DNA from 3 places in the Anaerobacillus sp. ABR4_321 genome. Region 2 is predicted to be linked to each of the others. Evidence: predicted binding sites of a transcription regulator. Region 2 holds the regulator's gene; each other region holds the start of a gene.
What was found. Region 2 encodes CtsR, which represses protease genes until heat stress. Its sites were predicted from a motif close to ATGGTCAATAAAGGTCAAACA; they were not measured.

Region 1 (7,160 bases), 760 kb from region 2:
CTCGCAGGAGGATCGATCAATCACCCTGAAACTTCTTATCACTTAGAAATATTCTCGATGTATGAGGAGCATACGGATTCATTGTGTAAGCTTATGAATCAGTTTGATCTTAATGCAAAGATGCTCGAGCGTAAAAAAGGATACATCGTTTATATCAAAGAGGGCGAGAAAATTACAGAGTTTTTAAGTGTAGTAGGAGCCCATAAGGCATTGCTTTATTTTGAGGATGTTCGCATCATGAAAGATATGAGAAACTCTGTTAATCGGATCGTAAATTGTGAAACAGCTAATCTAAATAAAACAGTTGGTGCTGCATTCCGACAGGTTGAAAACATTCGTTTTATACAAAATGAAGTTGGATTAGATATCCTACCTGATAAATTGAGAGAAATTGCTGAACTTCGAGTGAAGCATCAGGATGTTACCCTTAAGGAACTTGGAGAGATGTTGACTGGAGGTGCGATCAGTAAGTCAGGGATCAATCACAGACTTCGAAAGATCGATCAGTTAGCTGAAAAGCTCCGTGCAGGAAAGCCAATAACATAAGCAGAAAAATTACAGCCTGCGCGAGTAGTGCGGGCTTGATTTTCTACTATTCTAAGCCTTGAGAACATAGCGTTGGGACGTTTAGAAGTCTTAATAAATGGAATGCTGTTGGTAAGTACGTAGCAAATCAATAACAAACACATATACTTATTTTTTTCATCAATAAAGATAGCGCTTTCTTATAAATAAAGGAGGAATGGAAAAGTGGTTCAAAAAGAAGTTGTCGTAACGTTAGATACAGGATTACAAGCAAGACCTGCAGCACTCTTTGTTCAAGAGGCAAATCGATTTAATTCAGATATTTTTCTTGAAAAAGACGGTAAAAAGGTAAATGCGAAGAGTATTATGGGAATAATGAGCCTTGCGGTGGGCTCTGGTTCTTCTGTTGTCTTAACAGTAGATGGAAACGACGAAGAAGATGCTGTTTCATCTCTGGTCGACTTCATTCATAAAGAAGACTAAATAAAAAAGGTTGCCATCACGGCAACCTTTTTTTATTTATGCTTTTTTCTCCATAACTTCGTCGATCAAACCATATTCTTTTGCTTCAAGAGCTTCCATGAAACGGTCACGATCCGTATCGCGTTCGATCGTATCGAGAGGCTGACCAGTACGCTCTGCAAGAATTTTGTTGAGCTTTTCGCGCATTTGAATGATACGCTTCGCATGAATTTCGATATCAGAAGCCTGACCTTGTGTACCACCGAGTGGTTGGTGAATCATGACTTCACTATTTGGAAGTGCATAACGTTTACCAGGCTCACCAGCCGCTAGTAGGAACGCTCCCATTGAAGCAGCCATTCCGATACAGATTGTAGATACTTTAGGTTTAATGAACTGCATTGTATCGTAGATTGCCATTCCAGCTGTGATTGATCCACCTGGACTATTGATATAAAGAGAGATATCTTTATCTGGATCTTCTGCAGCTAGGAAAAGAAGCTGAGCTACAACTGCGTTCGATACGTTGTCGTCGATTGCAGTTCCAAGCATGATAATGCGGTCCTTAAGAAGACGAGAGTAGATGTCATATGCTCTTTCACCGCGGTTTGTTTGTTCGATAACCGTTGGAATTAATACCATAATAAAATTCCTCCCTTTTATTCATTCAAATATGTAGTTGCTGTAGGTTCATCATACCGAAAAGGTCAATATAGGTCAAATAAAGTGCTGTTCTTTTTGACTATTAATTTTTTCGCCAGCACATCGATGGTTCTACATATCTCCATTTTCCCCGCTGACAACCGTTTTAAACAGAACGAATCTGTCTTTTTTTAAATCGGTGATCGCTTAAAAAGTAACCCGCAATTCTTCTTTCAACAAGGTTTCTAATTTGGACTGACGTGTACCGATACGTTTGGTTGTATCCACGACAATAGACAGTATAGATGACGATATCTTCCTTTGTATCCTGAACTGAAGTTTTGATGTGTTGCTTATGAAGGACTGATTTTGCTTCTTTTAAATCTGTGGAAGCGAGAGTGAAAGCTTGATTGATCAGTTCCAAATAAGGGCGTGGAAGCTTCATCTTAGAACGATGAATCCATGCAGCATCGAGCTCCAGTACCTTTTTAACATAAGGAAGCAATAAATAATCCCGAACAGCACTTGCTTCCTCTTTACTTAGTCGGAACATGATCTTCACCGCCTGTAAGAACGTATGTTTGGTTTTACAATACTATGAGACGAATGAGACGTCAAGAACCCCATTCTATAAAGGGGAAGACGCAAAAAACCCCTTTTCGGAATGAAAAGGGGTTGTAATTATGTAGTTGGCGCGCCCGGAGGGATTCGAACCCCCGACAGACGTGGTACCGGAAACCACCGCTCTATCCTACTGAGCTACGGGCGCATACGTTAAGGGCAAGGATAATTATACGTGACAAGGTTTTTTTTTGCAAGGTGATTTTTTGGTTGAAAGTGACAAACACTAGAGCTATAACTGTGCTGAAGGTAGGGATTTCTTTGAAAGTAAATAGCGGAGAAAGTAAGTCGTTGAGTGATGCGATCGATCGCATCACAGAGGGACTTGAGAACGTTGTGGAATTGTACAATGAATCAGAAGAAGATATGCCGCTCATTCAATTTGAACCACAAGTAGTAGAAACGATTGAAAAAGCAAAAAAAGTGTACGGAGATCAAATCGTGAACAAAAAGCTAAATAACGTTGTTAAAGAGATGCTGAGCTGGTTGGATCTTGGAGAAGAGCATCAAGACAAAGAAAAAGAGTGAACCTTGTCCACTCTTAAAAAGTTAGATTATTGCTTCTTACCTGGCTTGTCATCTTCTCGGTCACTTGGTTTCTTGCTTGCCCCATTCATCGTATGCTTTAAGCCTGAATGCATACCAGAAGCGCATAATCCTAGCCAAAGTCCAATCAAAAAAGCTTTTTTGATATCCGGATCAATATAAATATAGCTCATGACGATTCCTACACCAATAGAAAGCAACGGTAGAAATCTAGCCGGAAAACCAAATATCTTGAAGAGTTGGACGATTCCAATGATGACTGGAAGCAAAGCAATACCATATACAGTCAAATCCATGGTTTTTGCCTCCTTTTTTCTCTCTGTACTATACTGTATGTCGAATGATGGGGAGTGAGTGGGCGCATTGCTCATTTTTGTGAAATCGAGGCGTATTAAATGATTGAAAATTCTGGTCATTTTCACTTTCCTCTTACCATATGTTGAATCAATATAGTATGATAAAGGTGGAGGGATTGCGATGGAACTAGGATTAATACAGAAGCAGACAACGCAACTCGTAATGACAACTCAATTGCGTCAGGCAATATCCATTCTTCAATATTCGACTTTAGAGCTGTTGGATTATATAAAAGAAGAAGCACTTGAGAATCCTCTTATCGAACTTCATACACCATCATGGGATACGGGTATTCGTGCGAAAGCCGCTGGCCGAGGAGAGCGTGCCGACTCCTTAGACTATGTTGCTGAACGAGGCAAGAGTTTGAATGAAGAGCTTCACGAACAAGTGCGGTGTTTGAACTTATGCCCTCACCAAGCGAAAGTGATTCATTACTTGATAGACAATATAGATGAAGCTGGCTATTTACGTATACGTGATCATGAAGTGATCTTGCAATTTCAGCTGACAAATCAAGAGTATGAAGAAGCGGTACGTGTATTACAATCACTTGAACCAGGAATAGGTGGACGAAATCTAGCAGAGTGTTTAAGTTTACAGTTACATTCAACTTCAGAGGTACACACCCTTGCTCGCAAATTAGTAAACGAAAATTTGAAAGCGCTAGCAGAAAAGAAATTTCGAGAGCTTTCAAAAGAGTATCATGTGAAACTTCAGGATATCCAGCTCGCATCAGATGTCATAGCTGCTCTTGATCCGAGACCGGGCTCAAAATGGTATAACGAAAAGCCTTATTATGTAGCCCCTGACATAATCATTAAAGAGAACGAAGGAACATACACGATCAAACTATTAGATGATGAACTTCCTTCGATGAAGGTAAGTACGGCTTATCAGTCGTTTGAAAAGGGGGAAGTCGGTCACTATATTAAAGGGAAGTATCAGCAAGTAAACTGGCTGATGAAGAGTATCGAACAACGCAAGCATACTCTAAGATCGATCATGACCGTCTTTATCGGGCAGCAGACCTCTTTTCTTCAAACGGGACTTAGTGAGCTAAGACCAATTACGCTTAAGGAAGTAGCAAATGAAGCGGGCGTGCATGAGTCAACGGTAAGTCGAGCTATAAAGAATAAATATGTGCAGACGCCTCAAGGCCTATATGCGTTGAAGGATCTATTTACTTCTCGACTTTCTGGTGAAACAGAGACAGGAACCTCTTCATCTAGTGTAAAGATCTTCATTAAAGAGTTTGTAGAAGAGGAAGATAAAAAGAAGCCGCTTTCGGATCAAAAGATCGTAGAGGCTCTTCATATACAAAAAGGAATACAAGTATCGAGACGAACGATTGCCAAATATCGTGAAGAATTGGGGATACCCGGTTCATCGAGAAGGAAGCGTTTTGTATAACAGCTGCGGAAGCAGCTGTTTTTTTGCGAATAATGTTCTTATAAGGTTAGAATGGTATAGGAAAGGGGTTTAAAGGATGAGTAAAACGGTTATGTTATACACGAAAGAGACGTGTCCTCTTTGTGACGAAGCGTATTATATCCTTGAGGATCTTCAAACCGAAATTGATTTTAAGATAGAATCAGTTGATATCTATCAAGATGAAGCTCTGCTGGAGAAGTTTATGGTGATGATTCCGGTGGTTGAAGTGGATGGAGAAATCGTTGATTATGGCCGAATCTCTAGAAAAAACGTAAGAAAACGCTTACTTTAAATTTTTAAGTATATCATAGTTGCCCATGTAGTTGGCAACTGCTACAATGAAATTTGTAAGACGTTCTTTTTTTGATTCGGGTGGGACTGAAAATGTCTAACCGGGACATAATACGTCTCGAGAATAAAAAAAGAACCTGCAGGGGAGACGAACAATGCGCTCATTACTCGCACTTCAACAAAAACTACTACCAGACTTATTAGAGGTTATGAACAAACGGTATCGTGTTCTCAGGCAACTGAGGCTCACGCAACCAATTGGTCGCAGAAGCCTTGCGAACAGTCTGGATATAACAGAAAGAGTTCTCAGAAGTGAAGTGACTTTCCTTAAAGACCAGGGTTTGCTGGATATGTCCATTCAAGGGATGCAGCTTACTGAGGAAGGTGAGCAGCTATTGATGGAGCTCGAACCTGTTATGAATGAAGTTTCTGGTCTTGATAATCTGGAAGAACGGTTGAAAGATAAACTTGGTATTCCAGAAGTACTTATTGTACCCGGTGACAGCGATGTTACCCCCTGGGTAAAGAAAGAAATGGGCAGAGCCGCAGTGGGACGCTTGAAAAGGTTTCAGCTTGAAAGTAAAGTCGTAGCTGTGACGGGCGGCACCACGCTCGCGAGTGTAGCTGATATGATGGTTCCTTCTCTTGACATGGATGGAACATTATTCGTACCGGCTCGTGGTGGTCTTGGTGAACAAGTTGAAAACCAGGCTAACACGATCTGCGCGAAGATGGCACGTAAAGCTCATACAGATTATCGTTTGCTTCATGTTCCAGATCAGCTTAGTGAAGAGGCATACCAATCATTAATCGAAGAACCTGGCGTCAAGGAAATCCTTGAAATTATCAAATCTGCCAGTATTGTGGTTCACGGGATTGGAGATGCTAAAACAATGGCTGTGCGACGTAAATCAACAGGTCAAGTTTTAGAGAAAATCAAAGAAAACCATGCTGTTGCGGAAGCGTTTGGATACTATTTCAACCAATCCGGAGATGTTGTACACAAAGTGAAAACCATTGGATTACAGCTAGAAGATCTAGAAAGAAGCGAACTTGTTATTGCAGTCGCAGGCGGTCACTCAAAAGCAAAAGCAATCGAAGCCTATCTGAAGACTGGAATACAAAGCATCCTCGTCACTGATGAGGGGGCAGCAAAAGCGTTACTAGAGGGAAATTCCCTTTAATAAATAAAACATAAGATACCTCGGGAAACGAGGAACATTCAAGGAGGAATTATACAATGGCAACAAAAGTAGGTATTAACGGTTTTGGACGTATTGGTCGTAACGTATTCCGTGCAGCACTTAACAACCCTGGCGTAGAAGTGGTTGCAGTAAACGATCTTACTGATGCAAACATGCTTGCACACCTTTTAAAATACGATACAATTCATGGCGAACTTAACGTTGAAGTTGAAGTTAATGGTGAGAACCTAGTAGTTAACGGTTCTGAAATCAAAGTTCTTTCTGAACGTGACCCTGCACAACTTGGTTGGGGAGACCTTGGAGTAGACGTAGTTGTTGAATCTACTGGTCGCTTCACAAACCGTGAAGACGCTGCTAAGCACCTTGAAGCAGGCGCTAAAAAAGTTGTCATCTCTGCTCCAGCTAAGAACGAAGACATCACAGTTGTTCTTGGTGTAAACGAAGACAAGTACGATGCTGAAAACCATCACGTACTTTCAAACGCATCTTGTACGACTAACTGTCTAGCACCAGTTGCTAAAGTATTGAACGACAAGTTCGGTATTAAGCGTGGTCTTATGACAACAGTTCACTCTTACACGAACGATCAACAAATTCTTGATCTTCCACATAAAGATTATCGTCGTGCTCGTGCAGCAGCTGAGAACATCATCCCAACTTCTACTGGTGCTGCGAAGGCTGTATCTCTAGTACTTCCTGAGCTTGATGGTAAGTTGAACGGTATGGCTATGCGTGTACCAACTCCTAACGTATCTATAGTAGACTTAGTAGCTGAGCTTGATGCAGACGTTACAGTTGATGACGTAAACGCTGCTCTAAGAGAAGCTGCTGAAGGCGACCTTAAAGGATACCTTGGTTACAGCGAAGAGCCACTAGTATCAAAAGATTACAACGGTAACCCTCATTCTTCAATCGTTGATGCAATCTCTACAATGAACATCGACGGAAACATGGTTAAAGTTGTTTCTTGGTACGACAACGAGTGGGGTTATTCTAACCGCGTAGTAGATCTAGTCGACTACATCGCATCAAAAGGGCTATAATAAGAATTGTGAATGATGGGGGAGGAAGTCAGGAGCC
Region 2 (7,160 bases):
TTCGATTGAATGATTCTGCTATTCTCAAGAGTTCCAAGAGAACGATAGATTCTGTCTTCCAATTCAATTCTTGAATTATCTAGCAACATCCTTCTTGCTGATCGTTCTTTTTCAATGACTTGCATCACTACACCCTGGAGGTCCTCAATAATATCATTCTCGGTCTTACCTAATGTAATCTGGTTTGATATTTGAAAAATGTTTCCTTGAGCTTCACTTCCTTCACCGTAGCTCCCTCTAACAACAAGACCTAGCTGGTTAATTGCAGGTATGATGTGATTTAGCTGCTGTGTTAGCACTAAAGCAGGTAGATGCATCATAACAGATGCCCTCATCCCTGTGCCAACATTCGTTGGACAGCTCGTTAAATATCCTTTTCGCTTATCAAACGCATAATCTACCTTACTTTCAATCCAGTCATCCAAAGCATTCGCGAGGTTTAAGGCTTCTTTCAATCTAAACCCTGCTTCAAGGCACTGAATACGAAAATGATCTTCTTCATTTATCATTATGCTGATCGTTTCATTCTCGCTGAGTAAGACTGCTCCATTTTTTGATTGTTCTACAAGATTTGGGCTAACCAAATGTTTTTCTACAAGAACTCTTTTCTGAGTAGGCCTAAGCGATTCAATCTCGATCAGTTCAAGCTTCCCAATTTCTTCGTTCGGAGCTTCATTAAATTTCTTCTTGATACTTTCTAGAACCTCTAAATTTTGCTGCCCGTTAGAAAGAACCGGAAAAACATAATTCTTCAGATTTCGAGCAAATCTTATTCTACTACTCATGACAATATCTGAATCTGGTCCTTCATCTTGCATCCATGGACTAACAGCTTCACTGATAAAACGCTGAAGTGACATCATTCTCCCCCTTCCGACGCTTTATGTTCGAGGGATCGAATTAAATCTCTCGTTTCAGCAGCTTTTTCAAATTCCTCCTGCTGAATGTATTCTTGCATTTTACTGCGAAGATTTTGTACCTTACGTTCAATCTCGATCGCTGCTCCAGCACGTTTTGGTAATTTGCCAGAATGAACGGTATTACCACCATGAACCTTTCTAAGTATTGGATCGAGGTTCTCTGAGAACGTAGTGTAGCATTCTGAACAACCAAATCGTCCGATTTGTGTGAATTGCTGATACGTTAATCCACATTTCGGGCAACTTTGCCGTTCTCTATTGTAAATAGGGTGTGAAGAACTTTCACTTAAAGGTGTTTCAAAATTTAATAACCCCGATAATAAGTTATGGATAGAAAAATGGTTAGTGCCTGGCTCAACCTCACCTTTTTCTTTGGCACACACTTCACAGATATGGAACTCTGTTTTTTGTCCATTGACTATCTTAGTGAAGTGGAGCGTAGCGGGACGCTCACCACATTCCTGGCACGTCATAGGGCAACCCTCCTATTTGTACACAAATGCTATTGTTTATATTTTAGTGATGTCAGCATTGCACGCAGCATATTAGCTCTAAGGTGATCTCTCAGCGGCAACTCTATCGTAATGACTGTTCGATCGAGAACACTTAGCATTAACTTCGCTTCTCGTGCTGAAATAACCTCTTCTTCTAACAGCCTTAGAATAATATTTTCAGATACCGCCTGTGGCACTTGGGTCTTAATCATATTCAGCATGTCATCTATTAAATCTGCATGCGTCTCAGGCTTCACTTTTAATATTCTTATATAACCGCCTCCACCCCTTTTACTTTCCACAATATATCCTTTTTCAATCGTAAAGCGGGTGTTGATCACATAATTAATTTGAGAAGGAACACATTGAAACTTATCAGCAATCTCACTTCTTTTTATCTCAACAGCATCTCTACCTTCTACCATCAAGATTTTCTTAATGTATGCTTCAATTACATCGGAAACATTCCGCACATCGCTGCCTCCCTTCCGTCTCCAAACTGACTTTGACTATATTTGACGTTAAATACATTATAACGTTTTTTAAATGGATTGGAAAGTAACATGTCTCTTCAATTCTTTGCTTGAACCTTACCATCATTCCCATATATATGGCATTCATTCCTTGCAATTAATTCTTTTTATCTTCTCGATTTCTTTAAGGTGATCGACTAGTGTTGAGAGTTTCGTTGCATTATTTGTATTCACTAAGATTGAATACGTATAGATTTTCTTGTCTCCTTCATATCGCGCTTTTTTTGGATCATCCGTTTTCATTTCTAGAACACTTATATCCATTTCCTCTATCTTTTCTATGACAGACTTTAACGAAAGCCCCTCCTCAACAAAGAGATTCACCCAATGCTGTGACTTAGATAGGTAGAGCTTCTCGATTTTGCTTAAGAAAACGAGGCTCAATACAACGATCAGTGTAGTCAATATCGCCTCATAGATCATTCCTACTCCGACAACTAACCCTATACCAGCAACTACCCAAATCGATGCTGCAGTTGTTAGTCCTCTCACGGTCCAACCGTTTGCTAATATTGTTCCAGCACCTAAAAACCCTATACCACTTATGACATATGAGGGGATACGAGAAGGGTCAAAGTTAATATTAGCGTGAGTCTCATTATATTCTTCAAAACCATATAGAGATAATAGCATCATCAAACACGCTCCAACCCCAACAAGAATGTGAGTTCGAAAACCTGCTGGGTGCCTTTTAAACTCTCTCTCGATTCCTATAACTCCACTTAATACTGCTGCGATTAAAATCCGTATCGATATTGTATCGAAATTGTCTGCTAGTGTGATGTCGAATACTTCCATAATAGATCCCTTTCTCTGTTTTCTTTTGATGTATTTTACCCTTCTATTAGTGAAGTTTAACGTGGAATGTATTGAATGTTGCTTCGAACTGGGAGAGATTAGAAAGGATGCACTGGGTTTGTTTTAGGGTAGAATGCTGGAATGGGTTATTTGCGCTTTTAGGAAGGATATCAGCGATATTTTGGATTTATCGGCGATCGTTTGGTTTTATCAGCGAAGCGTTGTTTGTAACTTTTGATTTGTTAAAAGCACATTCAGATAAAACCTTTTGGGGCGTGAATTGGGGCGATATCCGCGAAATTTTCATTTTATCCGCGATAATCATGATATATCCGCGCTTTTCGATTTATATCCGCGAAACCGGGGCATTTATCCGCGATTCTGAGGACATATCCGCGAAACCACTTTCAGAAACCCCTGATGACTCAACACCACATTTAGACAAAACAAAAAAAGCCAGAGCCTTAAGCTCTGACTTCTCATTTGCCTAGCGACGTCCTACTCTTGCAGGGGGAGAGCCCCCAACTACCATCGGCGCGCGAGCTTAACTTCCGTGTTCTCATACGGGGCGCGATAAGCGGCGAACTTCTTCGTCAGCTGCGCGATGCTGGATCCTCATAGATCTCCGAATATCTACTCCGGTCCAGCCTCACTTGCTTCCTCGAATTTCTTGCTTCTCCCACCCCTACGAAGCTTTCGAAGATGCCCTTTTCTCTCTTCTCAATGAAGGTACTTACCTTACGGTCTCGCAATAAAAACCAAAAAAGCATACAAAAAAGCCAGAGCTCAATGCTCTGACTTCTCTCTTGCCTAGCGACGTCCTACTCTTGCAGGGGGAGAGCCCCCAACTACCATCGGCGCTGAAGAGCTTAACTTCCGTGTTCGGCATGGGAACGGGTGTGACCTCTTCGCCTTCATCACTAGACTTACAGGATGTAAGTCGTTCGATGTTCACCACAGGACGTGGTGGAACTTAATCGAACCTCTTTTCATTCCCTGAAAACTAGATAGCACGCAACATCGTATTCCAATTTTTTAGGTTAAGCCCTCGATCGATTAGTATTCGTCAGCTCCACGTGTCGCCACGCTTCCACCCCGAACCTATCAACCTCATCATCTCTGAGGGATCTTACCAGCTTGACGCTGTGGGAAATCTCATCTCGAGGGGGGCTTCATGCTTAGATGCTTTCAGCACTTATCCCTTCCACACGTAGCTACCCAGCTATGCTCCTGGCGGAACAACTGGTACACCAGCGGTGTGTCCATCCCGGTCCTCTCGTACTAAGGACAGCTCCTCTCAAATTTCCTGCGCCCGCGACGGATAGGGACCGAACTGTCTCACGACGTTCTGAACCCAGCTCGCGTACCGCTTTAATGGGCGAACAGCCCAACCCTTGGGACCTACTTCAGCCCCAGGATGCGATGAGCCGACATCGAGGTGCCAAACCTCCCCGTCGATGTGGACTCTTGGGGGAGATAAGCCTGTTATCCCCAGGGTAGCTTTTATCCGTTGAGCGATGGCCCTTCCATGCGGAACCACCGGATCACTAAGCCCGACTTTCGTCCCTGCTCGACTTGTAGGTCTCGCAGTCAAGCTCCCTTGTGCCTTTACACTCTGCGAATGATTTCCAACCATTCTGAGGGAACCTTTGGGCGCCTCCGTTACTCTTTAGGAGGCGACCGCCCCAGTCAAACTGCCCACCTGACACTGTCTCCGCACCGGATCACGGTGCTGGGTTAGAATGTCAGTACAGCCAGGGTAGTATCCCACCGACGCCTCCACCGAACCTAGCGGTCCGGCTTCTATGGCTCCTACCTATCCTGTACAAGCTGTACCAAAATCCAATATCAGGCTACAGTAAAGCTCCATGGGGTCTTTCCGTCCTGTCGCGGGTAACCTGCATCTTCACAGGTACTATAATTTCACCGGGTCTCTCGTTGAGACAGTATCCAAGTCGTTGCACCTTTCGTGCGGGTCGGAACTTACCCGACAAGGAATTTCGCTACCTTAGGACCGTTATAGTTACGGCCGCCGTTTACTGGGGCTTCGATTCAGAGCTTCTCCCGTAAGGGATAACCCCTCCTCTTAACCTTCCAGCACCGGGCAGGTGTCAGCCCCTATACATCGCCTTGCGGCTTGGCAGAGACCTGTGTTTTTGCTAAACAGTCGCTTGGATCTTTTCACTGCGGCTCCCCTGGGCTATTCACCCGAGGAAGCACCCCTTCTCCCGAAGTTACGGGGTCATTTTGCCGAGTTCCTTAACGAGAGTTCTCCCGATCGTCTTAGGATTCTCTCCTCGCCTACCTGTGTCGGTTTGCGGTACGGGCACCTCTTTCCTCACTAGAGGCTTTTCTTGGCAGTGTAGAATCAGGGACTTCGGTACTTAAATTCCCTCGCCATCACGACTCAGCATTCGCGGTGAACGGATTTGCCTATTCACCAGCCTAATCGCTTGGACGCGCATTTCCAGCAGCGCGCTCTCCCTATCTTTCTGCGTCCCCCCGTCGTTCAAACGGAAAGGAGGTGGTACAGGAATATCAACCTGTTATCCATCGCCTACGCCTTTCGGCCTCGGCTTAGGTCCCGACTAACCCTGAGCGGACGAGCCTTCCTCAGGAAACCTTGGGCTTTCGACGGACAAGATTCTCACTTGTCTTTCGCTACTCATACCGGCATTCTCACTTCTAAGCGCTCCACCAGTCCTTTCGGTCTGACTTCGCAGCCCTTAGAACGCTCTCCTACCATTGTCGTAAGACAATCCACAGCTTCGGTGATACGTTTAGCCCCGGTACATTTTCGGCGCAGCGTCACTCGACCAGTGAGCTATTACGCACTCTTTAAATGATGGCTGCTTCTAAGCCAACATCCTGGTTGTCTAAGCAACGCCACATCCTTTTCCACTTAACGTATACTTTGGGACCTTAGCTGGTGGTCTGGGCTGTTTCCCTCTCGACTACGGATCTTATCACTCGCAGTCTGACTCCCGCGGATAAATCGTTGGCATTCGGAGTTTGACTGGATTCGGTAATCCGGTAGGGACCCCTAGTCCAATCAGTGCTCTACCTCCAAGATTCTTGCCGCGAGGCTAGCCCTAAAGCTATTTCGGAGAGAACCAGCTATCTCCGGGTTCGATTGGCATTTCACCGCTACCCACACCTCATCCCCGCATTTTTCAACATGCGTGGGTTCGGGCCTCCATTCAGTGTTACCTGAACTTCACCCTGGACATGGGTAGATCACCCGGTTTCGGGTCTACGACCACGTACTCCTTCGCCCTATTCAGACTCGCTTTCGCTGCGGCTCCGCCTTCTCGGCTTAACCTTGCACGGGATCGTAACTCGCCGGTTCATTCTACAAAAGGCACGCTGTCACCCATTAACGGGCTCCAACTAGTTGTAGGCACACGGTTTCAGGTTCTCTTTCACTCCCCTTCCGGGGTGCTTTTCACCTTTCCCTCACGGTACTGGTTCACTATCGGTCACTAGAGAGTATTTAGCCTTGGGAGATGGTCCTCCCGGATTCCGACGGGGTTTCACGTGTCCCGCCGTACTCAGGATCCGTCTCGGAGGGCAGCGGATTTTGACTACAGGATTGTTACCTTCTCTGATGGACCTTTCCAGGTCGCTTCGTCTATCCGTGCCTTTGTAACTCCAATGAGACGTCCTACAACCCCAGAGGGCAAGCCCTCTGGTTTGGGCTGTTTCCGTTTCGCTCGCCGCTACTCAGGAAATCGCGATTGCTTTCTCTTCCTCCGGGTACTGAGATGTTTCAGTTCCCCGGGTATGCCTTTTACTTCCTATGTATTCAGAAGTAAATACCATCCCATTACGGATGGTGGGTTCCCCCATTCGGAAATCTCCGGATCAAAGCGTACTTACTGCTCCCCGAAGCATATCGGTGTTCGTCCCGTCCTTCATCGGCTTCTAGTGCCAAGGCATCCACCGTGCGCCCTTAGTAGCTTAACCTTAGATTTCGCTAGAAACAGTGTTCTAACGTCATCGATGCACATCGTTAGATGTGACTAACTAAGTTATAACGCAAAAAATAATAATTATTGGATGTCGTTGTTTGTGCTATCTAGTTTTCAAGGAACATGAAAGAATACAATCATTCTTTCAAAACTAAACGAAACGCTCATGCAAGTTTGGCAACCAATGTTGCCTCGTAATTCTCCATAGAAAGGAGGTGATCCAGCCGCACCTTCCGATACGGCTACCTTGTTACGACTTCACCCCAATCATTTGTCCCACCTTCGGCGGCTGGCTCCAAAAGGTTACCTCACCGACTTCGGGTGTTACAAACTCTCGTGGTGTGACGGGCGGTGTGTACAAGGCCCGGGAACGTATTCACCGCGGCATGCTGATCCGCGATTACTAGCAATTCCGGCTTCATGCAGGCGAGTTGCAGCCTGCAA
Region 3 (7,160 bases), 460 kb from region 2:
AGTGCAACGTTCCGTCAGGCATGATGAAATATTCAGGATGAATAACCCCGTTCTCAATCTCAAATGCTTCGATCAGTTGCTCGATCGCTTGACGGATAACTGGTCTTTTCGATTCAAGAGTTGGAGAAGGCGGAACAAAGTTTGAATAACCTAACTTCACATATTCAGTGATGTTCAAGAATTGAATTTGTCCTTTGTGAACAAAAACTTCACATGAAAACTCTTGTCCATCAAGATGACTTTCCATCAAAAGTGGAAAATCATTGTCTGTTAGAGCTTCGATATCGGCTGGATTATCGATGGCACGGTGACCAACAGAACCTGCCTTATCGAGAGGTTTACAGTGAATTGGATCGTATTTATCTCCATCTACTTTAAGGAGTGCTTCATTAACTCGTTTCAGGAAGCGTTTGACATCATCTTTGTCTCTTGCCTCTTCAAAGACACCCACTTTAATTCCTGCAATCTGAGCCTTCCTCTTCATCATCCCCTTATCTCTCAATAGAAGTGAACGATTAAAGAGTCTTGGTTCTTGACGGAATCTGGCGTTTAGAGCTCCTGCCCATTCTACACATTCTTCATATAGTGGAACTGCAACTTCTGCACCAAGTGCTTTCAGCTGCTTATAAAGCTTGTCTGACCCTTCATTCAAACGATCAAACTCCCACCCTACAAATGTGATATTATGTTTTTCAGCGTAGTCTTTGAAATCAGGTGGTCCTACTACTACAAAAGGCCGTTTCAATTTATCACAGGCCTCAATTGCTGGAAGACTCCATCCAATTAAAGCAGTTAAATATGGAATAGTTTTTCCTTCTGGCTGACTTTCTTCCAACGTCTGGTTCATTTCTAATTGATCCAGTTCCATTCGTTTTCGCTCCTTTTTTCATATAGTAGAGAAATCTTCCTGAGCTTCCCTCTCTAACGTAGCAGATATGCGATGACTTTTTAACTAATATTCTGACTTTTAGCCAAATTACGACAAAAGAAGTCGGCATTCTCTGTTATTCGAGTTAATTCGACTAGTCGAAAATCAGAAAACCAGCTAGCTTTTCTATTCCCTATATTTTCTATTTTCTAACAAAAAAAGAAAGCCACTCATTGAGTGACTTCAGGCTGTTAGAAAGTCTTAAGAGCTATCTCTGATAACAAAATAGTAGTGATTTCCGCTCCAGGATTCTCGCTTTCCGCGGGGCGGGCGGTGAGCTTCCTCGTCGCTTACGCTCCTGTGGGATCTCACCTGTCCCGCTGATCCCGCAGGAGTCGAGAATCCTTACGCTCCAATCCGCGTTATATGAGATTATAATTCAAAAAAACCAATTTCAAATGACGTAAGAAAAGATTTGCTATCATATTCACCCGGACGTTCATGCTCATGAAAATAAGAAATATTCCCTACGTCAAAGGAATGACAACACTTAAAATTCTTATAACCAACTGAAAGAGGCTGGGACAAAACCAACATACATGAAGGCAATCGCGAATGTTGAATGTTAAAGAGTAAGACCTTAGCGTAGCCAACATACGTAGACTCCTGCGGGAACAGCAGGAGTCCGAAGGCCCCGCAGGAAAGCGTTTTTTGCTTTCTGAGAAGACTGAGGCCGTGCCCGCGGAAAGCGAAGTATGTTGGCGAAGCGGCGGTTTCCTATCTGTAAATTACAAAAGACCCGATCTAATTCAAATGAATTGTTCGGGTCTTTCTCATGGTTATATGCCACAGCCTCTTTCTTAAGATTATAGCTTACGAAGCATTTTTCACAGCGATCTTATCTTCGATCACCTCTACTTTTACTGACGTTACATTGCCTTCGTCAACAAGTAGATCAGCTATTCCATCTTCAACGTGTTCTTCGATTACTCTTCGTAATGGGCGAGCACCGAACTGTGGATTGTACCCAAGCTCCGCTAGCTTCGATTTAGCTTCCTCTGTGATCTCGAGGGTAATTTGCTGCTCAGTTAGACTTCCTTTTAACTCATCGATCATCAAGTCAACGATCGATACAAGACTTTCTTTCTCGAGTGACTTAAAGGATACGATCGAATCGAAGCGATTGAGAAATTCTGGTCTAAAGTAAGAGCCTAGGCTTTCCATCACATCGGTATAGCTATCAGCCGATTCAAACCCTACTGTAATACGGCGTTCTGTACTTCCTGCGTTGCTCGTCATGATGATCACGGTATCTTTAAAGCTCACTGTTCTTCCTTGGCTATCCGTCAATCGACCATCGTCTAAGATTTGTAGGAACATATTTTGAACATCTGGATGTGCTTTTTCAACCTCATCGATCAATAGAATGCTATAAGGCTTGCGGCGTACACGTTCTGTCAGTTGCCCTGCCTCATCATGACCTACATATCCTGGTGGTGAGCCGATCAATTTAGAGACGGAGTGTTTTTCCATGTATTCACTCATATCGAGTCGAACCATCGCATCTCGATCTCCAAATAACTCTTCAGCTAGAGATTTAGATAATTCTGTTTTACCGACACCAGTAGGCCCTACGAATAGAAATGAACCGATCGGTCTGTTCTTACGCTTCAGACCTGCGCGACTTCTTCGAATTGCTTTTGCAACCTTATGAACAGCGTCCTCTTGTCCAATAACTTTAGCATTCAGCTGTTCAGCAAGATTCTTCATCTTCATCTGTTCATCTTCTTGGAGTTTTTGTACAGGTATACCTGTTTTACTCTCGATGATTTGTTGAATATCTTCTAAGTTTACAAGAGCTTCCGCTTGATCATTCACACTTAATGATTCTTCTAGTTTCTTTTCAAGCTTTGTTTCCTCATCACGAAGCTTTGCAGCTACTTCATAATTTTCTTCACTCGTCGCCTTCTTCTTATTTACTGCAATTTGTTCGAGCCTCTTTTGTATTTCATCATGATTAGAAGTTGTAATCGTTAAGTTTCTTTTTGCACCAGCTTCATCCATTAAGTCGATCGCTTTATCTGGTAAGAAACGGTCTTGAATGTAACGATTTGATAATGTGACACAAGCTTTTATTGCTTCATCAGAAAACGCCACCTCATGATAATCTTCGTACCTCGGTTTTAGACCTTCTAGAATTTGAACCGCTTCTTCAATCGATGGCTCGTTAACCATAACTGGCTGAAAACGTCGTTCAAGAGCTGCATCTTTTTCAATTTGACGATATTCTTTCAACGTAGTAGCACCGATTAATTGAAGCTCACCTCTAGCGAGCGCAGGTTTCAGAATGTTTCCTGCATCCATCGATCCTTCGGCTGAGCCTGCTCCAACGATAAGATGAATCTCATCGATAAAGAGAATGACATTCTTTCTTGCTTGCAGTTCTGAAATCAACTGTTTCATTCTCTCTTCGAACTGACCACGGATTCCTGTGTTAGATACGAGAGATGCAACATCTAACAAATAGATCTCTTTGTTTTGTAATTTCGAAGGAACGTTTCCTTCAGAAATACGAAGTGCTAGTCCTTCGGCAATCGCTGTTTTCCCTACACCTGGTTCACCGATCAGGACAGGGTTGTTTTTGTTTCGACGATTTAGTGTTTCGATGACCCGTGCTACCTCTTGATCTCTTCCGATAACTGGGTCGATCAATCCTGCTTTTGCAGCATCAGTTAAATTCTTTCCTAAATCATCTAGTAATCCACCGTTACCAGCGTCGGTTTGCTCACTAGGTTGAGTATGACCTGATTGATTCATAAATGATTGAAAGAAATCATCAAATTGACCTTTTGATGACGGTGTTGTCTGACCATTCATCACATTTGCATAGCAAGAGTTGCACAGATGAACACGTTTTTTAGAATGATTGATCTGAACATTCAACTGAACTGTTGCAGGATTCTGATTACATTTTTCACAAAGCATATGATGGCCTCCCTTAAAATTTATAAGATCGTTATATAATAGTGCGTTACTTGTATTTGTTAAGGTCAATGTATTTTGTTTTGACTTTGACTATATTTGACCTTGTAACCATATTATAATCTGACTATCTTTGACTTTCAAGTGTTATGCATTTTCTAATCTGTTCTTATAAACAAAGCCGCGATAATTGTATCGCGGCTAAAAAAATGTAATATTTGAAATAAAGGAATTTTTTTGAGGGTTGGATAATAGATTGTATTAAACTACTTTTCGACAAAGGGTATACAAGTTTACTAGTCTGGCAACAATGGTGATAGATTATAAAGGGAGGAATACCAATGAATGATTCAGTCTATCAATTGATAGTTGAAACGACCGTCAAGCGCGTGCCTACCTGTCATGAATCACCTAATGATTTCTTCATTGCCCTGGATGACTGTGATTACCCGTACCTTATCCTACCTACTCCTAAAGAAATGTTTGATAACGATGATGTCTTTGCCATTCGTTTAATTCCTGATGTGTTGAACAAATTCCGCTATGATTTGGACAACTCTTATACAAAGCTTTCGTTCAGTCGATTTTCTACTTTTTTCGATGATAAAACGTATTATTTTGGCCCAGAAGATAACATGCTAGTGAAATTCCTAACCTCTTCTATCTACAAGAACTATGTAGCGTGGATCAGCCACCTGTACTTCAAACGGATCGATGATTTAATTGAACAATACAATAATGAACCGGGCAAAGAGCAGAGAAAATCAATTAAAGCGAAACTTTCTCGCCTTCTAATCGAAGCTTAGACACTAGACGCTCCACTTCATTCTGGACAAGTTGGCATCCTTCATCAAGAGACTCATAGTGAACTTTTATAACTTCACCCACATTCTCTGTCGCCTTGTAGGTGTACCTAGGATCGTAATAACTCACCAGAAGGCTTTCGACGACTGCTTCATAATTCTCTTCCTCAAGTGCGAGGGATATATAACGTCGTTCATTATCTGGCAGACGTTTCTCGATTCTTTGGATGCCCTTTACTATTTTCTCTCTATTCTGTTCGGGATGATATGTATCTAAAATGGTTTTTATTCGATAAGAAAGCGGGGCGTGAACATGTATGCGCGTCCCTTTTTGTTTGCCCTCAAAGATAAAGTCCGGAACGATAATGTTCCCAAGTCGCTTACTTTCAGACTCAATTACATAATAATCTGTCTCCCCTATTTCATTTAACCGATGAGAAAGCTTCGCTTCAAACTCCTTTTGACTTCTTTCAGGTAAATTCACTCTTCCGAAAACTGATCCTTTATGTGCAGCTAAGCCTTCAAGATCAATGACTGGGTAGCCTTTGTTTTTTAAATAATGTAAAATGTCTGTCTTAGATGTCCCAGTAAACCCTTCCACTATAAGAAAAGATACGTTTTTTTTAGCATGGCTTTCAAGTATTCTCATGACATTTTGACGATATGACCGAATGCCACCAACAAGTTGACGACATGGCAGCCCCATCATCTCAAAAATCACAGCAAGGCTTCTACTCCTCATACCACCTCTCCAACAGTAAACGACAAACTCCTGTCCTTTTGATAGAACTTTTGCCTTCTGATAAAAATCAGGAAGAGATGGAGACACAAGCGAGATCCCTAAATCCTTCGCTGCTTCTGTGCCTTGTTGTTTGTAAGTTGTTCCAACTAACTCTCTTTCTTCGTTTGAAAAAATCGGCATGTTAACTGCTCCTGGAATGTGGAACTGCTCGAATTCGGCTGGGGTTCGAACATCTATGATCGGTAATTTTCTATCGAAACATTCATCTATCGAAATAGTTCTCATAACGACTCATCCTTTGTATCTCATTATTAGCTCATTATATCATTCTAGACTTAAACCTTTTAAACCCTTGTTTATGCACCTTAAATTCGGGGAAGTTTATATTGAGGTGAAAAATATGGAAACTACCGAAATGGTAACTCGTATACAAGAAACCTTAAACGATTGGGTTGGCGGACATCTTATCATTCAAAAACAAGAGAATGAAGACTTGGATAAGGTAATCATGGTATTAGATCGCATTTCTTTGTTTCACAGAGAGGAAACGATCGATAATTACACGCCTTCTTCCCTCCTACAACTAGAGGGAAAAGGTAAGATCATATCTGAAAAAAATCCCGTTTCCCTTCCAGACGCTAACTATGAAGTACAATTAGAAGATTTAAAAGAAATCGATCGTTCAGCAAATGAGCTAAAAATAACGACAGAGAGAGCACAATACGTGATTACTTATAATTCCAACTAGAAGGAGCCAGCGACAGGTTCCTTTTTTTCGTTGGGAACAAATCGCAAAGAATATCTAAGAAGCCTTCATAATACCTTGTATATAGACGGTTATGAAGGAGGTACTTCATGGAAGAAAAGAACATTCAAACCCCCGATGACGAAACGCGTTCATGGGCTATGTTTGCGCATCTTTCTGCACTATCAGGCTATTTAATTCCGTTTGGTAACATCATTGCTCCATTAATCATTTGGTCACTAAAGAAGGATGTTCATCCTTTTATTAATGAGCAAGCAAAAGAAGCATTGAATTTCCAAATTTGCATGACCATCTACGGCATCATCGCAGGAATACTCACGCTCGTCTTAATCGGATTCATCCTTCTACCTGCAGTTTTTATCGTCCAACTTGTTTTTATTATCATCGCTTCAGTAAAATCGAATCAGGGCGAAGATTATCGGTACCCGCTGACGTTTCGAATGATCACCTAACATTCGACTAATTTTTAATGTTTCCACATAATTTAGGTATGTCCATGTTATAATGGAAGTAAACTTAGAATGTGGAGGGTGTGCCTTGACTGCAAAAGGAAAAGAATGGAACCGTTTTACTGTATGGGCGCTTGCATTTATGGTGTGGGCTGTACCTATCGCTTTTATCGTCGGTTTCTATATCACAACAAGACCTCAATAAACCAGCGAACCGCTGGTTTTTTATTTTTTCTGAATCGTTTTAGGCAGGTTTTAGCTTCCATCTTGTTGGGAAAGAAGTACATATACACCAACTAAAGGAGGAACAAAATCATGAAAGAATTCACAGTAGCACCAAACAAAGATGTAACAGGCTGGTATGTTAAGGTGGAAGATATTGCACCTACAGATTTATATAAAATGCGTTCAGATGCTGTTGAGAAGGCAGAGGAACTTGCAAAGGAAGATACTCCTAGTAAAGTATTGATCTTGAATGATCAGCATGAAGTCGAGGAAGAGCGTAAATTTTAATAACTACTCTAGCCCCTTTCAAACGAAGGGGTTTTAA

Region 1: a site for CtsR is predicted at 1,691-1,711, ahead of clpP (ATP-dependent Clp endopeptidase proteolytic subunit ClpP). Genes of this name have one in related genera too.
Region 3: a site for CtsR is predicted at 3,937-3,957, ahead of ACXADT_RS00475 (ATP-dependent Clp protease ATP-binding subunit). Genes of this name have one in related genera too.

What each region holds. Positions count from the first base shown of each region.
Region 1 covers NZ_JBSWTK010000001.1:1,321,456-1,328,615, forward strand. The annotation lists gene whiA (DNA-binding protein WhiA) at 1-546, shown strand, start outside; gene ACXADT_RS06865 (HPr family phosphocarrier protein) at 751-1,008, shown strand; gene clpP (ATP-dependent Clp endopeptidase proteolytic subunit ClpP) at 1,045-1,629, opposite strand; gene ACXADT_RS06875 (YhjD family protein) at 1,796-2,182, opposite strand; tRNA gene ACXADT_RS06880 (tRNA-Arg) at 2,320-2,398, opposite strand; gene ACXADT_RS06885 (atypical membrane-integrating protein (Mistic protein)) at 2,467-2,778, shown strand; gene ACXADT_RS06890 (hypothetical protein) at 2,805-3,092, opposite strand; gene rpoN (RNA polymerase factor sigma-54) at 3,274-4,563, shown strand; gene ACXADT_RS06900 (glutaredoxin family protein) at 4,640-4,876, shown strand; gene ACXADT_RS06905 (sugar-binding transcriptional regulator) at 5,031-6,059, shown strand; gene gap (type I glyceraldehyde-3-phosphate dehydrogenase) at 6,116-7,123, shown strand.
Region 2 covers NZ_JBSWTK010000001.1:558,164-565,323, forward strand. The annotation lists gene ACXADT_RS03130 (protein arginine kinase) at 1-860, opposite strand, end outside; gene ACXADT_RS03135 (UvrB/UvrC motif-containing protein) at 860-1,393, opposite strand; gene ACXADT_RS03140 (CtsR family transcriptional regulator) at 1,423-1,887, opposite strand; gene ACXADT_RS03145 (MgtC/SapB family protein) at 2,032-2,745, opposite strand; gene ACXADT_RS03150 (hypothetical protein) at 2,853-3,236, shown strand; rRNA gene rrf (5S ribosomal RNA) at 3,554-3,670, opposite strand; rRNA gene ACXADT_RS03160 (23S ribosomal RNA) at 3,782-6,711, opposite strand; rRNA gene ACXADT_RS03165 (16S ribosomal RNA) at 6,925-7,160, opposite strand, start outside.
Region 3 covers NZ_JBSWTK010000001.1:94,999-102,158, forward strand. The annotation lists gene ACXADT_RS00470 (ATP-grasp domain-containing protein) at 1-868, opposite strand, end outside; gene ACXADT_RS00475 (ATP-dependent Clp protease ATP-binding subunit) at 1,742-3,853, opposite strand; gene ACXADT_RS00480 (hypothetical protein) at 4,192-4,656, shown strand; gene mnmH (tRNA 2-selenouridine(34) synthase MnmH) at 4,619-5,680, opposite strand; gene ymzB (protein YmzB) at 5,796-6,143, shown strand; gene ACXADT_RS00495 (DUF4870 domain-containing protein) at 6,251-6,613, shown strand; gene ACXADT_RS00500 (DUF2188 domain-containing protein) at 6,926-7,123, shown strand.